3 regions of the Allobosea sp. TAB14 genome follow, and region 1 is predicted to be linked to each of the others. Evidence: predicted binding sites of a transcription regulator. Region 1 holds the regulator's gene; each other region holds the start of a gene.
The links. The regulator PhoB, encoded in region 1, activates phosphate uptake and scavenging genes when phosphate is short. The targets are predictions, from matches to a motif close to TGTCATNNANCTGTCAT.
Positions count from the first base shown of each region.

Region 2: a site for PhoB is predicted at 2,386-2,402, ahead of AB4Y99_RS19730 (YdcH family protein). Genes of this name have one in related genera too.
Region 3: a site for PhoB is predicted at 1,797-1,813, ahead of AB4Y99_RS12380 (esterase-like activity of phytase family protein). Genes of this name have one in related genera too.

Region 1 is NZ_JBFRDQ010000180.1:9,414-14,646, reverse strand. Features, by position in the region: gene AB4Y99_RS22055 (amino acid ABC transporter permease) at 1-419, opposite strand, end outside; gene AB4Y99_RS22050 (LysR substrate-binding domain-containing protein) at 622-1,533, shown strand; gene AB4Y99_RS22045 (SpoIIAA family protein) at 1,590-1,976, shown strand; gene phoB (phosphate regulon transcriptional regulator PhoB) at 2,029-2,727, opposite strand; gene phoU (phosphate signaling complex protein PhoU) at 2,740-3,459, opposite strand; gene pstB (phosphate ABC transporter ATP-binding protein PstB) at 3,482-4,288, opposite strand; gene pstA (phosphate ABC transporter permease PstA) at 4,328-5,215, opposite strand; gene pstC (phosphate ABC transporter permease subunit PstC) at 5,228-5,233, opposite strand, start outside.
Region 2 is NZ_JBFRDQ010000141.1:24,731-28,836, forward strand. Features, by position in the region: gene rpsU (30S ribosomal protein S21) at 1-158, opposite strand, end outside; gene AB4Y99_RS19715 (5-(carboxyamino)imidazole ribonucleotide synthase) at 326-1,426, opposite strand; gene purE (5-(carboxyamino)imidazole ribonucleotide mutase) at 1,423-1,923, opposite strand; gene AB4Y99_RS19725 (YdcH family protein) at 2,024-2,242, opposite strand; gene AB4Y99_RS19730 (YdcH family protein) at 2,472-2,660, shown strand; gene AB4Y99_RS19735 (GlsB/YeaQ/YmgE family stress response membrane protein) at 2,802-3,062, shown strand; gene AB4Y99_RS19740 (YidB family protein) at 3,095-3,607, shown strand; partial or broken gene AB4Y99_RS19745 (AMP-binding protein) at 3,650-4,106, opposite strand, start outside.
Region 3 is NZ_JBFRDQ010000068.1:8,685-13,918, reverse strand. Features, by position in the region: gene deoA (thymidine phosphorylase) at 1-791, shown strand, start outside; gene AB4Y99_RS12385 (2-hydroxyacid dehydrogenase) at 788-1,732, shown strand; gene AB4Y99_RS12380 (esterase-like activity of phytase family protein) at 1,881-3,239, shown strand; gene AB4Y99_RS12375 (SPW repeat protein) at 3,394-3,756, shown strand; gene AB4Y99_RS12370 (ATP-binding cassette domain-containing protein) at 3,797-4,615, opposite strand; gene AB4Y99_RS12365 (sugar ABC transporter permease) at 4,626-5,234, opposite strand, start outside.

The sequences.
Region 1 (5,233 bases):
CCGGGAATGCCGATGGTCGGGAAGACCAGCGCCAGGTTGAACCAGATCAGGAGCTGCAGCAGCAGCGGCGTGCCGCGGAAGAACCAGATGTAGAACAGCGCGACGCTGCGCAGCACCGGGTTCGGCGACATATACATGATCGCGAAGACGACCCCGAGCACGATGCCCAGCGTCATCGCGCAGACCGTCATGATCAGCGTGTTGCCGAGACCGGAGAGGATCGCGGGCGCGGTGAAGAACTGCCCGACCACCGGCCAGGCGATGTCGCCCTTGACGAAGGCGGCGATAATCCAGGCGAGGACAGCGATGATGAGCGCCGCCGCGACCCAACGCCCATAGAAACGACGCGGCACGATCCTGAGTCGCGCGATCGCGGCCAGATCGCGGCTGGCGACCGGCGAGGTGACGGCATGGCTCATCGACGGCGCTCCCGGACAGGCTTGCCGGCGGCTCTCGAAAGCGCCATCGACCGCGATGCCGTTGGTCCGCGGAAACCACCGCAGCACGGGCAGATTGTCAAATTCATGCGAGCCCCTCCTCCCCAAGCGTAAGAATGACCTCTTGACCCGGCAGCCAGCAAACGAAACGATCTCCGGTAGCCTAGTCCAAAACGGAATACCCATGGCCTTGCGGCCCCCGCCCTCCTCCACCGCCATGCGCGCCTTCGTCACCGTCGCGCGACTGGGCTCGACCGCCCGCGCCGCCGGCGTCGTCAACCTCACCCAGAGCGCGGTCTCCAAGCAGATCCTGTCGCTCGAGCACCATCTCGGCACCGTGCTGTTCGAGCGCAATCCGGTCGGCCTCAAGCTGACCGAGGCCGGCGCGATCTACCTGCCCTATGCCGAAGCCGCCCTGGAGCAGATGGAACGCGGAGCCATGCGCCTGGCCGAGCGCGTCGCCATCGCCCGGCCGATCCGGTTGCACATGGTCGCCATCGCCGGCGAGCGCTGGCTGATGGAGCGCTTCCCCGTCTTCGCCGAGGCCCATCCCGGCGTCGACGTCCAGTTCACCAACTATGTCAGCGAAAACGAGACGGAAGAGCCGGACATCGAGATCAACCACGGCACCCCGCCCTGGCCCGGCAAGGAGGCGCATTATCTGTTCGGCCGAGATGTCGCCCTCGTCGCCGCGCCCGAATTGCTGGAGCGCATGGGCGGTTTCCGCCGCGCCGCCGACATCCAGAAGATGACGCTGCTGCAGCATTACCAGATGCCGGCCTTCTGGGCCGAGTTCACCGAGGCGCATGGCCTGCGCGGCGCGGTGCCGGCCCATACCGTCCGCTACGGCTATTACTCCGTCATCATCCGCGCCGCGGTCGCGGGGCTCGGCGTCGCGCTGGCGCCACGCTGCTATGTCGCCGAGGAACTGGCCTCGGGCGCATTGGTCAACCCCCTCGATATCGGCTTCACCAGCGTCACCGGCTGCTGGCTGACCCGCCGCCTGGACCAGCCCTCGCGCCCCGGCCTCGACGCCTTCATCGCCTGGCTGAGGACGGAGGCCGCGGCTTTCGACGCGGCGACGCGAGCGGCCTGAGCGCCCGCAACCTCCCGGCCGGCCATGCGTTGACATCGGCACARGAGGAGGCCGCCATGATCACCATTCTTCCGGCGCCCGACCATGTTCTCGCCATCGCGTTCAGCGGCACCATCGAGCCGGCCGATATCGAGCGCGTCGCCGCCGATGTCGAAGACCGGCTGAGCCGGCACGAGAAGGTCTCGATCCTCGCCGACATCACCGCCTTCGACGACATGACCTTCGCCGCGGCCTGGAAGGACGCGCGCTACAGCTTCGGCAAGCTCTGGGAACTCAAGCGCTTCCCCAAGGAGGCGATCATCGTCGAGAAGGGCTGGCTCGATCGCGTCGCGCGGCTCTTCGCTCCGGTGGTTCCCTTCGTCGAGATCCGCACCTTTCCGCCGGCCGAGCGCGAAGCCGCGCTGGCCTGGGCCGCCGATATCGAGGGCGGCCCCGACACCTGAGGCACGGGCGCTGCGAGCCGGGGCTCGGCTCGCGTGTCAGCTCCGGCGGCAGTCAGCTTCTGGCGAACGTCTCGTCGAAGGCATAGCCGGCGCCGCGCACCGTCCTGAGCGGGTCCTTGGCGTCGGCAGGGGTGATCGCCTTGCGCAGGCGCCCGACATGCACGTCGACCGTGCGCTCGTCGATATAGACGTCCCGGCCCCAGACGGCGTCGAGGAGCTGGGCGCGGGAATAGACGCGGCCCGGTGCCTGCATCAGGAATTCGAGCAGGCGGAACTCGGTCGGCCCCAGATGCAGCTCGCTGCCGGCGCGGCGGACGCGCCGGGTGGTGCGGTCGAGTTCGAGGTCGCCCGCCTGCAGAAGACCGGCGACATGGCCAGGCTTCGCCCGGCGCAGCAGCGCCTGGATGCGCGCCGTCAGCTCCGGCAGGGAGAAAGGCTTCACGACATAGTCGTCGGCGCCGGTCGCGAGCCCGCGCACCCGCTCGGTCTCCTCGCCGCGTGCCGTCAGCATGATGATCGGCACCCGCTCGGTGTCGCGCCGCGAGCGCAGCCGGCGGCAGAGCTCGATGCCGGAAAGGCCCGGCAGCATCCAGTCCAGCAGCACCAGATCGGGCGTGTGGTCGCGCAGATGCAGTTCGGCGTCGTCCCCCCGCGCCACGCTGTCGACCTCGAAGCCCTCGGCTTCGAGGTTGTAGCGCAGCAGCAGGGTGAGAGGCTCTTCGTCCTCGACGATCAGGATGCGTGCCGCCATGATTCCTTAGCCTCAGCTACCCGTGATCGCCTCGACCTCGATATTGGTCGTGTCGAGCTTCGGCCGGTTCGCGTCGAGCGAGTCACCGGTGATGAGATAGTGGATCGTCTCGGCGATGTTGGTGGTGTGGTCGCCGATGCGCTCGATGTTCTTGGCGCAGAACAGGAGATGCGTGCAGAAGGTGATGTTGCGCGGATCTTCCATCATATAGGTCAGGAGCTCGCGGAACAGCGAGGTGTAGAGCGCGTCGATCTCGTCGTCGCGGCGCCAGACCTCGAGCGCCTTCTGCTCGTTGCCGGCGGCATAGGCGTCGAGCACGTCCTTGAGCTGCGCCTGAACGAGGCGGCTGATGTGCTCCAGCCCGACCACGGCGCGGTGCGGCGGCTGGAACTGCCCGGAGATGGCGACGGCGCGCTTGGCGATGTTCTTGGCGAGATCGCCGACACGCTCGACATCCGCAGCGATGCGGATGGCGGAGATCAGCTCGCGCAGATCGTTGGCCAGCGGCTGGCGCCGGGCGATGGTCAGCACCGCCTTCTCCTCGACCTCGCGCTGGAGATTGTCGAGGCGCTGATCGGCGGAGATGATCTTCTGGGCCAGCGTGGTGTCGCGGCGCACCAGCGCCACGGTCGCATCGCCGAGCATGCGCTCGGCCATCCCGCCCATTTCGGCGAGGCTGCGGCGAAGGCCTTCGAGATCGGCGTCGTAGGAGCGGACGATATGGTCGGTCATGGGGTTCCTCCTCCGTCGCCGCTCAGCCGAACCGGCCGGTGACGTAATCCTGCGTCTGCTTCTTCGCCGGGTTCATGAAGATCGTGTTGGTCGGCGCGAACTCGATGACCTCGCCGAGATACATGAAGGCCGTGTACTGCGAGATGCGCGCCGCCTGCTGCATGTTGTGGGTGACGATGGCGATGGTGAAGTCGCTCTTGAGCTGCTCCAGCAGGTCCTCGATCTTGCCGGTAGAGATCGGATCGAGCGCCGAGGTCGGCTCGTCGAACAGGATCACTTCCGGCTTCTGCGCGATGGTGCGCGCGATGCACAGGCGCTGCTGCTGGCCGCCGGAGAGGCCCATGCCGGAGCTCTTCAGCTTGTCCTTGACCTCGTCCCAGAGCGCGGCGCGGCGCAGTGCGCCCTCGACGCGGTCGTCGAGCTCCGACTTCGGCGGCTTCTCGTAGAGGCGGATGCCGAAGGCGACGTTGTCGTAGATCGACATCGGGAAGGGCGTCGGCTTCTGGAACACCATGCCGACGCGCGAGCGCAGCTCGTTCACATCGACGTCGTTGGAGATGATGTTGCGTCCGTCGAGCATGATCTCGCCGGTCGCCTTCTGCTCCGGATAGAGCGAGTAGATCCGGTTGAAGATGCGCAGCAGGGTCGACTTGCCGCAGCCCGAAGGCCCGATCAGCGCCGTGACGTGGCGGTCACGGAAGTCGAGATTGATGTTCTTCAGCGCCTTGTGCTCGCCGTAGTAGAAATCGAGGTTTTTCACCGCGATCCGGACGGGAGCCTCGGCATCGAGCGACTGCGGGGAGAGTTCAAGGGTCGAAAGCATCGACATGGTCCTCAAGGTCGGGCGCGACCGGGCTGGATTCAAGTCTTATTTGCCGCCGGCGACGACGCGCCGGGCGATGATCGAGAGCAGCAGGATCGAGATCGTGATGATCAGCGAACCGGCCCAGGCGAGTTGCTGCCAGTTCTCGTAAGGAGCGGAGGCGAACTGGTAGATCGTGACCGGCAGGTTGGAAACGCCGCCGACGAGATTGGGCGAGAACCAGAAATTGTTGTTCAGCGCGGTGAAGATCAGCGGCGCCGTCTCGCCGGCGATGCGGGCGAGTGCCAGCAGGATGCCAGTGACCATGCCGGCCTTCGCCGCGCGCCAGGTCACGCTGGTGATGACGACGGAAGGCGGCGCGCCGAGCGCCGAGCCTGCCTCGCGCAGCGGGCCGGGCACGAGGCTGAGCATGTCCTCGGTGGTGCGCACGATGACCGGGATCGCGATGATGCCGAGCGCGACGCCGCCGGCCCAGCCGGAATAGCCGCGGAAGGGCTCGACCAGGATGACGTAGACGAACAGGCCGATCAGGATCGACGGCGCCGAAAGCAGGATGTCGTTGATGAAGCGGATGATGTTGGCGAGCTTGGAGCCGCGGCCGTATTCCGCCAGCCAGGTGCCGGCGAGCACGCCGATCGGCGTCGCCACCGCAATGCCCAGGAAGGTCAGCACGATCGAGCCGACGATGGCGTTGGCGAGGCCGCCGCCCTCGGAGCCCGGCCCGGGCGTGACATGGGTGAAGGTGGCGAGCGAGAGCCCGCCGATGCCCTTCACCAGCAGCATGCCGAGGATCCAGAACAGCACGAAGATGGCGCAGAAGGTGAAGCCGGTGGCGATGACCTTCATCGCGCGGTCGGCGGTGCGGCGCGACTGGCGCACGCGCCCCCAGGCGATGTGCGATGCGGCCGGTGCGGAAGAGGTGGACGTGCTCATCTGACCCAGACCTCAGAA
Region 2 (4,106 bases), on a different contig from region 1:
CGGCGGACGGCCTCGGCCTTCTCGCGCGCCTTCTTCTCGGAAGGCTTCTCGTAATGGCCGCGGAGCTTCATCTCGCGGAAAATGCCTTCGCGCTGCATCTTCTTCTTGAGGGCGCGGAGAGCCTGGTCGACATTGTTGTCGCGAACGAGAACCTGCACGTGAAACGTCCGTCCTTAGCGGGTTGATCCAAAAATACGGGCCGGCGATGCCGCATGCGGATCGCTCGAAGGTTCGTGCGGATAACAGAATTCGATTTGGCTGTCCACGGCGCGATGCCGCGAAAATGCAGCCGTGGCACGCTTTTTCGCCGGATCGGGGCGAGCGCTCAGCCGCGCTCGGACAAAACCCGGGTGACATGGCCCATCTTGCGGCCCGGACGAGCGTCGCGCTTGCCGTAGAGATGCAGATGCGCGCCGGGCTCGGCGAGGATCTCGCGCCAGCGCAAAGCGGCGTCGCCGATCAGGTTCTCCATCTCGACGCGGCCGCGCAGCGCGGCGGAGCCGAGCGGAAAGCCGCAGACGGCGCGAACATGCTGATGGAACTGCGAGGTCTCGGCGCCCTCGCTGGTCCAGTGCCCGGAATTATGCACGCGCGGGGCGATCTCGTTGACGATGACGCGCTCGGTGCCGCCATCCTCCAGCACGAACATCTCGACGGCGAAGACGCCGACATAGCCGAGCGCCTCGCCGATCCGACGCGCCGCATCGATGGCGGCGTCGGAGGCCGTCCTGCCGAGCTTCGCCGGCACGCGGGTGAAGGCGAGGATATGATCGCGATGCTCGTTCTCGCAGACGTCGAAGGCGGCGAACGCGCCGTCGAGCCCGCGCGCGGCGACGACCGAGACCTCGCGCTCGAAGGGCACGAAACCTTCGAGGATCGCGGGAAAGCGGCCGATCGCCTCATAGGCCTCGGCGAGGTCGGTGCCGGGAGCGATCTTGACCTGCCCCTTGCCGTCATAGCCGAAGCGGCGTGTCTTCAGGATCGAGGGGCGGCCGAGCGCGGCGACGGCGGCCTCGAGATCGGCCAGCGAATCGACGGCGCGAAACGGCGCGACGGCGAGGCCGAGATCGGCGACGAAGCTTTTCTCGCTCAGCCGGTCCTGCGTCACGGCAAGCGCGCGGGCTCCGGGATGCAGCGGCGTGCGCGCGGCGAGGAAGGCGGCGGTCGCCGCCGGCACGTTCTCGAATTCATAGGTCACGACGTCGACGGCGTCGGCGAAGTTGGCGAGGGCCGCTTCGTCGTCATAATCGGCGACGGTATGGCGGGTGGCCACGTCGAAGGCCGGGCTGTCCGCCTCCGGTGCGAAGACATGGCAGCGTATGCCGAGATCGGCGGCGGCGAGCGCCATCATCCGGGCGAGCTGCCCGCCGCCGAGGATGCCGAGCATGGCGCCCGGCGCGAGGCCGGTCGGAACAGGCGCGCTCATGCCTCGTCCCGATTCGGGCGCTCGGCGATGCCGGCGCTCTGGCGGGCGCGATAGGCCTCGAGACGTTCCGCCAGGGCCTCGTCCGAGAGCGCGAGCACGGCGGCCGCCAGGAGCGCGGCATTGACCGCGCCGGCACGGCCGATGGCGAGGGTGCCGACCGGGATGCCGGCGGGCATCTGCACGATGGAGAGCAGGCTGTCCTGCCCCGAAAGCGCCTTGGATTCGACGGGGACGCCGAAGACCGGCAGCGGCGTCAGCGAGGCGGTCATCCCCGGCAGATGGGCGGCGCCGCCGGCACCGGCGATCACCACCTTGAAGCCTTCGGCCTTGGCGCCCTTGGCGAAGGAAAACAGCCGGTCCGGCGTGCGATGGGCCGAGACGATGCGGGCGTCATAGGGGATGGCGAGGGCGTCGAGCGCTTCGGCAGCATGACGCATCGTCGCCCAGTCGGACTGGCTGCCCATGATGATGGCGACGGGTGGGCTGGTCTTGGCCATGGATGCGCTCGGGCTTCGCCTTGGGAAGCGCGCGATCTAGACTGCCCGGCGCCCGATAAGCAAGGGCGAATCGGGCCTGGCGCCCATCGAATCGCCGTGCTCAGGCGATGATGTCGGGCGTCAGCGCATCCTCGATCTGCGAAATGCGGTCCTTCAGGTAGAGCTTGCGCTTCTTCAGCCGCTGCACCTGGATCTGGTTGATCGCGCCGACCCGCTCCAGCGCGTCGATGGCGCTGTCGAGATCGCGGTGCTCCTCGCGCAGCCGCGCCAGCTCCGCGGTGAAGGTCTCGACCTCTTCCGGGCTGAGCTCGAATCCCATGGCCATCTCATCATCGCCGCACTTGGCCGCGACTATGCCTTCGCCGCGATGCGCCTCGCAAGAGCGCGTGTCGCTGCCCAAGCCTCCGGGAGCCTTCTATTCACGGCTTCCGGGAAGGGAGCCGGAGTTGATCACAGAATCTCATGAATGCCGTGTGACAGTGCAGGGCAGACGTGAAGCCGGCTTTCTGTCAGATTGGTACGTCAACTGTTCATCAGGAGGATCCCAGATGTCGTTGCAGACCCGTCTTGTCGAACTCGAGCGCAAGCATCGCCAACTCGAGGACGCGATCGCCCGAGCCGTGGCGAGCCCTTCCTCCAGCGACCTCAGCGTGGCCGAGCTCAAGCGGAAGAAGTTGCAACTGAAGGATGAGATCGAACGCGTAAGGCTGACCATGCCGGGGCGAACCCTGCACTGAGACGACATTCCGCTTCGCCCGCGGGGCGTTACATGGATGCGGACTCGAACCGGCCCGAAAGGGCCGGTTCTTTTTTGCGCTATGGAACCTTCCCGGGATGTCGCATGTTGAAGCGTGGCGTTTCAACATGGGAGGGATAGCATGGGCATTATCTGGACCATCATCATCGGCTTTGTCGCCGGGATCATCGCCAAGTTCATCACGCCGGGCTCGAACGAGCCGTCCGGCTTCATTCTGACAACAATTCTCGGCATCGTCGGCGCCTTCGTGGCGACCTATCTCGGTCAATCGCTCGGCTGGTATGCGCCGGGGCAGGGGGCAGGGCTGGTCGGCGCGGTGATCGGCGCCGTCATCGTCCTGTTGGTTTGGGCGATGATCAATGGCCGCCGCGGTTCTGTCTGATCCTGATCGAGTCCAGAAAAGGAGTTCCTGCCATGAGCAATGACAACGGGACCAGCAGCGGTTTTCCGTCGATGACGGCCCTGCTTGGGCTGCTCGCCGTCGCGGGCTACCAGCATCGCGACCAGATTTCGGAGTGGATCAGCAACAAGATGGGCGGCGGGCAGGGCGCCGCTCCGCCGGCCCCGGGGCAGGCGGGGGCCGCGCCCGGTCAGCAGCAGGCTGGCGGTGGCCTTCTCGGTAGCTTGGGCGGCTTGCTCGGCGCTGGCGGCGCCGGAGCGATCCTGAACAGCGGCCTTGGCGAGCTGGTCGACCGCTTCAACCAATCCGGGCAGGGCGACAAGGCCAATTCCTGGGTCGGGACGGGCCCCAACCAGGATGTCGCGCCGGGCGATCTCGAGCAGGCGCTGGGACCGGAGGTGCTCGACGCCATCGCCAAGCAGACCGGCCTCTCGCGCGAGGACCTGCTGGCCCGGCTCTCGAAAGTCCTGCCCGATGCGGTCGATCGCTATACGCCGGGCGGCAATCTCGGCAGCGCCAGGGGCTGAACGCTCCGGACGTAAGAGACATRGCCATGGCAGTGGCGCGGGCTAGAGGGCCCGCGCCATTTCGCGCAGGCGGAATTTCTGGATCTTGCCGGTCGAGGTCTTGGGGATCTCGGTGAAGATCACGGTCCTCGGGCATTTGAACGAGGCCAGATGCTGCTTGCACCAGGCGATCAGCTCCGCCTCGGTCGCGGGCCTYCCCGGCTTGAGCTCGATGAAGGCGCAGGGCCTCTCGCCCCATTTCTCGTCAGGCCGGGCGACGACCGCGGCGGCCTGCACGGCCGGATGCTTGTAGAGCGCATCCTCGACCTCGATCGAGGAGATGTTCTCGCCGCCGGAGATGATGATGTCCTTGGAGCGGTCCTTGAGCTGGATGTAGCCGTCGGGATAGCGCACGCCGAGGTCGCCGGTGTGGAACCAGCCGCCAGCAAAGGCGGCGCCGGTCGATCGCGGGTTCTTCAAATAGCCCTTCATCACGACGTTGCCGCGCATCATCACCTCG
Region 3 (5,234 bases), on a different contig from region 1:
CGCTGATCACGGCCTCGATTCTGTCGAAGAAACTCGCCGCTGGCCTGCACGGCCTCGCCATGGATGTGAAGTTCGGCTCCGGCGCCTTCCTGCCGGAACCCGCGAAGGCGCGCGCCCTGGCGCAGGCGCTCGTCGGCGTCGCCAACGACTCCRGCCTGCCGACCACGGCGTTGCTCACGGACATGGACGAGCCGCTCGCCAGCGCCGCTGGCAATGCGCTCGAGGTTGCCTATGCGCTCGACCATCTGACCGGTCGCCGGCGCGAGCCGCGCTTCCACGAGGTCACGGTCGCGCTCGGCGCCGAGATGCTGCTGCTCGGCCGTCTGGCGGCGAACCTCGACGAAGCGCGTGGCAGGATCGAGGATRCCTTCGCCTCGGGTGCCGCGGCCGAGCGCTTCGCCAGGATGGTGGTGGCGCTGGGCGGCCCTGCCGATCTGCTCGAAGCGCCGGCAAAGCATCTCGCCGCGGCGCCGGTCGTGAAGCCGGTCTTCGCGGAGACGGCCGGGACGGTCTCGGGCATCGATACCCGCGCCGTCGGCCTCGCGGTCGTGGCGCTGGGCGGCGGCCGGTTGCGGCCGCAGGACGGCATCGACCATGCGGTCGGCCTCACCGATATGGCCGGCATCGGTGCGACGCTCGGGCCGGACCGTCCGCTCGCCATCGTCCATGCGCGCGGCGAGAACGCTTTCCTTGCGGCAAGCGAGCGCTTGCGCAAGGCCTATCGGATCGGAGAGGGTGCGGCGCAGGGCGAACTGGTCGCCGGACGGATCACGGAGAGAACACGGGCATGAGTTTGCTTCTGGCCATGACGGGCTGGCATGTCGAGGACTGGCGGGCGCGCTTCCAGGCGCTGCTGCCGGAGATGCCGATCGTGGTGCCGGGCGAGCCCTTCGACCGCCGGGCCGTGCATTATGTCGCGAGCTGGAAGCATCCGGCCGGCAGCCTGACCGGCCTGCCCAATCTCGCGGCGATCTTCTCGCTCGGTGCCGGCGTCGATTTCCTCTTCGCCGACGACAAATTGCCGGAGGTGCCGATCGCACGCGTGGTCGATCCCGACCTGACGACGCGGATGAGCGAATATGTCGTGCTGCATTGCCTGATGTATCTGCGCCAGCAGCATCGATACATGCGCCAGCAGCAGGCGAAGCTCTGGGAGGACGACCGCAACCAGCCGGCGGCCCGTTCCGTCCGTGTCGGCATCATGGGGCTCGGCGAACTCGGCCTCGATGCTGTGGCCAAGCTCAAGGTCATCGGCTTCGACGTGGCCGGCTGGAGCCGCTCGCCGAAGAGCGTCGAAGGGCTGCAGACCTTCTCCGGCGAGGACGGCATGAAGGATTTCCTGGCGCGGACCGACATCCTCGTCAGCCTGGTGCCGTTGACGCCCGAGACGCGCGGCATCCTCAACGCCGGGCTTTTTGCAGGACTCGCGCAGGACGGCCGGCTCGGCGGGCCGTTCCTGATCAATCCCGGCCGCGGCGGGCTTCAGGTCGCGGACGACATCCTCGCCGCGCTCGATGCCGGCACGCTCAAGGGCGCGACGCTCGACGTCTTCGAGACCGAGCCGCTGCCGGTGGAGTCGCCGCTGTGGAGCCATCCGGGCGTGACCGTCACCCCGCATAACGCGGCGATGTCCGAGCCGGAGGCGATCGCCACGCTGGTCGCGGCGCAGATCAGGCGGCTGGAGGCGGGCGAGCCGCTGCTGCATGCCGTCGATCCGGCCCGCGGCTACTGAGCACTGGCCCGAAAAGTCGAATCCGGTTTTCGGAAGCGGCCGATGCCGTAGCGCCATCTGGCGCCTTCACCGAACCGTCACCCCGTTGTTGTTGGGGTGCCATCCGGGCGCGCGAAGCCGGCTGGTCCTTTTCAGCCCGGAGAATTTCATGCGCTCGTCGCTCGCCATTATCCTGCTTCTGTCGTCCACCATGCTCGCCGGGGCGCAGGAGTCTCCGAAGGAATTTCCCGCGAAGCTTCTGAGCCAGGCGCTGCTGCCGGCCGAGACGATCATCCCCGCCCCCGCCGATGCGCCGGCCGATCTCAAGGTTTCCGGCAAGTTCGTCMCGCCGGGCAAGCGCGTCGAGGCCGTCGGCACGGTGATGGGCACCTCGGGCGGGCGCCCGACGGGGCTCTCGACCCCCTTTGCCGGCCAGCCGGTCCAGGGCTTCTCCGGCATCCGTTCGCTGGGCAACAACGAGTTCCTCGTGCTGACCGATAACGGCTTCGGCGCCAAGGTGAACTCGCCCGACGCGATGCTGTTCTTCCATCGCCTGAAGGCCGATTTCGGCAAGGGCGCGCTCGAACGTGTCTCGACCACCTTCCTGCACGATCCCGACAAGAAGGTCCCCTTCCGCATCGTCCATGAGGGCACCGAGAAGCGCTACCTGACCGGCGCCGATTTCGACCCGGAATCGATCCAGCCGATCGGCGGCAAGTACTGGATCGGCGAGGAGTTCGGCCCGTATCTCATCCGCGTCGACGCCAATGGCAAGGTCGAGGCCGTGTTCGAGACGCTGGTCGACGGCAAGCCGGCCCGCTCGCCCGATCACTACGCCGTCACCACCCCGGCCGCGCCGAACCTGCCGGTCGAGTTCAATGTCCGCCGCTCGAAGGGCTTCGAGGGCATGGCCCAGTCGCCGGATGGCCGCTTCCTCTACCCGCTGCTCGAGGGCCCGCTCTGGAACGCGGAAACCAAAGGCAACGAGGAAGTCGACGGCAAGGAAGTCCTCCGCATCCTCGAATTCGACGTCCAGAACGAGAAGTGGACCGGCCGTTCCTGGTTCTTCCCGCTCGAAGCCAAGGGTCTCGCCATCGGCGACTTCAACATGATCGACGCCACGACGGGCCTGATCATCGAGCGCGACAACGGCGAGGGCACTGCCGACAAGGCCTGCGCGCCGGGAGGCCGCGGCCCGGACTGCTTCCACGACATCGCCAAGCACAAGCGGATCGTCAAGATCGAGATGACCGACGCCAATGTCGGCAAGCCCGTGCGCCGTATCGGCTATATCGACCTGATGAAGATCGCCGATCCCGACGGCAAGGCGAAGCAGGGCACGAAGGACGGTGTTTTCACCTTCCCGTTCTTCACCATCGAGAACGTCGACGTGGTCGACCGGGCGAATGGCGTGATCGTCGTCGGCAACGACAACAACCTGCCCTTCTCCTCCTCGCGCGACCCGAAGAAGGCCGACGACAACGAACTCGTCCTGCTGTCGGTGAAGGACCTGCTCGACGCGAAGTGAGATCGTGCCTGCGCCGGCACCGCAGTGCGCGGGGCCGGCGCGGTCGTTCCTCGTCTGTTCTTGAAATATTGCCGGCTCGGCGTATAATAAAATCGACCAAGCGCCTCGTGCGCGAGGCGTAGTGGTTGGATGATCTTCACCGATGGAGGTGATCATGTTGACCGCGAATACGAACATCAGACGGTCGCAGGACTGGCTAAACCTGATCCTTGCCGCGCTGCTGTTCTTCTCACCCTGGTTCATGGGCTTCGTCGGCGACTTCATGCCGACGCGCAATGCCTGGATCGTCGCCGTGGTGCTCGCGCTGGTCGCGGTCGCCGCGCTCACGGCCTTCGCGGAGTGGGAGGAATGGCTGAACCTGGCGCTCGGGCTCTGGCTGGTGGCCTCGCCCTGGATGCTCGGCTTCACCGGCAATCCCGCCGCCTTCCGGACCCATATCGTCCTCGGTCTGCTGACCGCGGCGGTTTCGGCCTGGGCGGTCTGGGATTTCCATCACGAGCCGCACGCAACGGCCTGAGGAGCTCTGCTCCCTTAGTGGATGCCGGTCCCGGCGCGGTCTAATTCCGCAGCGCGCCGGGGCCGGCCATCGCTGCCGGCGGGCATTTGCCCGAGATGATCATGCCCAGCACCTCGTCCTGGGTGATTTCGGCCGTGCGGGCCGTGCCGACCACCTTGCCGTTCTTCATCACCGTGACCCGGTCGGCCAGATCGAAGACATCGTGCAGATCGTGGCTGATCAGGAAGATGCCGATGCCCTGTTTCTTGAGCTGCAGGATCAGCTCGGCCACCTGCTTCGTCTCGGCCGGGCCGAGCGCGGCGGTGGGCTCGTCCATGATCAGCACACGGGCGTTGAAATAGATCGCGCGGGCAATCGCGACCGATTGGCGCTGGCCGCCGGAAAGCGCCTTCACCGGCTCCTTGAAGCGCCGGAAATGCGGGTTGAGCCGGCCCATCACCTTGCGGGTTTCGGATTCCATCGTCGCATCGTCGAGCGTGCCCCAGCCGGTCAGCAATTCCCGGCCGAGGAAGATATTGGCGGCGGCGTCGACATTGTCGGCGAGCGCCAGCGTCTGGTAGATCGTCTCGATGCCGTGGCGCTTGGCGTCACGCGGGCTCGCGACCGTCACCTCCTCGCCATTCACCCGGATCGTGCCGGCATCGGCCCGGTAGGCACCGGACAGGATCTTGATCAGCGTCGACTTGCCGGCGCCGTTATGGCCGAGCAGCCCGACGACCTCGCCCGGCATCAGGTCGATGCTGGCGCCGTCGACCGCCTTGATGCCGCCGAAGGCAATCGAGACGTCGCGCATCTCGATCAGCGGCGTTCCCTGGCCGGGGTAGGTCTGGGCGAGATCGGCCGGCTCTGCGATGCTCATCGGCGCCTCCTCACCCCAAACGCTTGCGATAGAGCCCGTCGAGCCAGACCGCGATGACCAGGACGATGCCGACGACGATGTTCTGCAAGGGCGCGTCGACGCCGATCAGCACCATGCCGGATTGCAGCGACTGCATCACCAGCGCGCCGAGCATCGCGCCCACGATGGTGCCGACGCCGCCGGCGAGCGAGGTGCCGCCGATCACCGCCGCGGCGATGACATAGAGCTCGTCGAGCGAGCCGGCGGCATTGGTCGATGCGTTGAGGCGCGCCGTCGAGATGCAGGCGGAGATGCCGACCAGCGCACCCATCAGCCCGAAGACCAGCATCAGCACCTTGCGGGTGTTCACGCCCGAGAGCTGCGCCGCCTCCGGATTGCCGCCGATGGCGAAGACATAGCGGCCGAAGCGCAGACGGTTGGCGACGAAGGTCATGGCGATGCCGACGCCGAGCGCGACCAGCACCGGCACGGCGAGGCCATGGCCGATGGTGAGTCCGCCCTCAGGCCAGATGCCGCCCTTCGCCTCGACGAGGCGGCGCGCGATGCCCGCCGGCAGCGCGTAGGAATTCGCCATCGTCACGGTCGCGATCACCGCGCCGCAGCCGAGGGCGGCGATCAG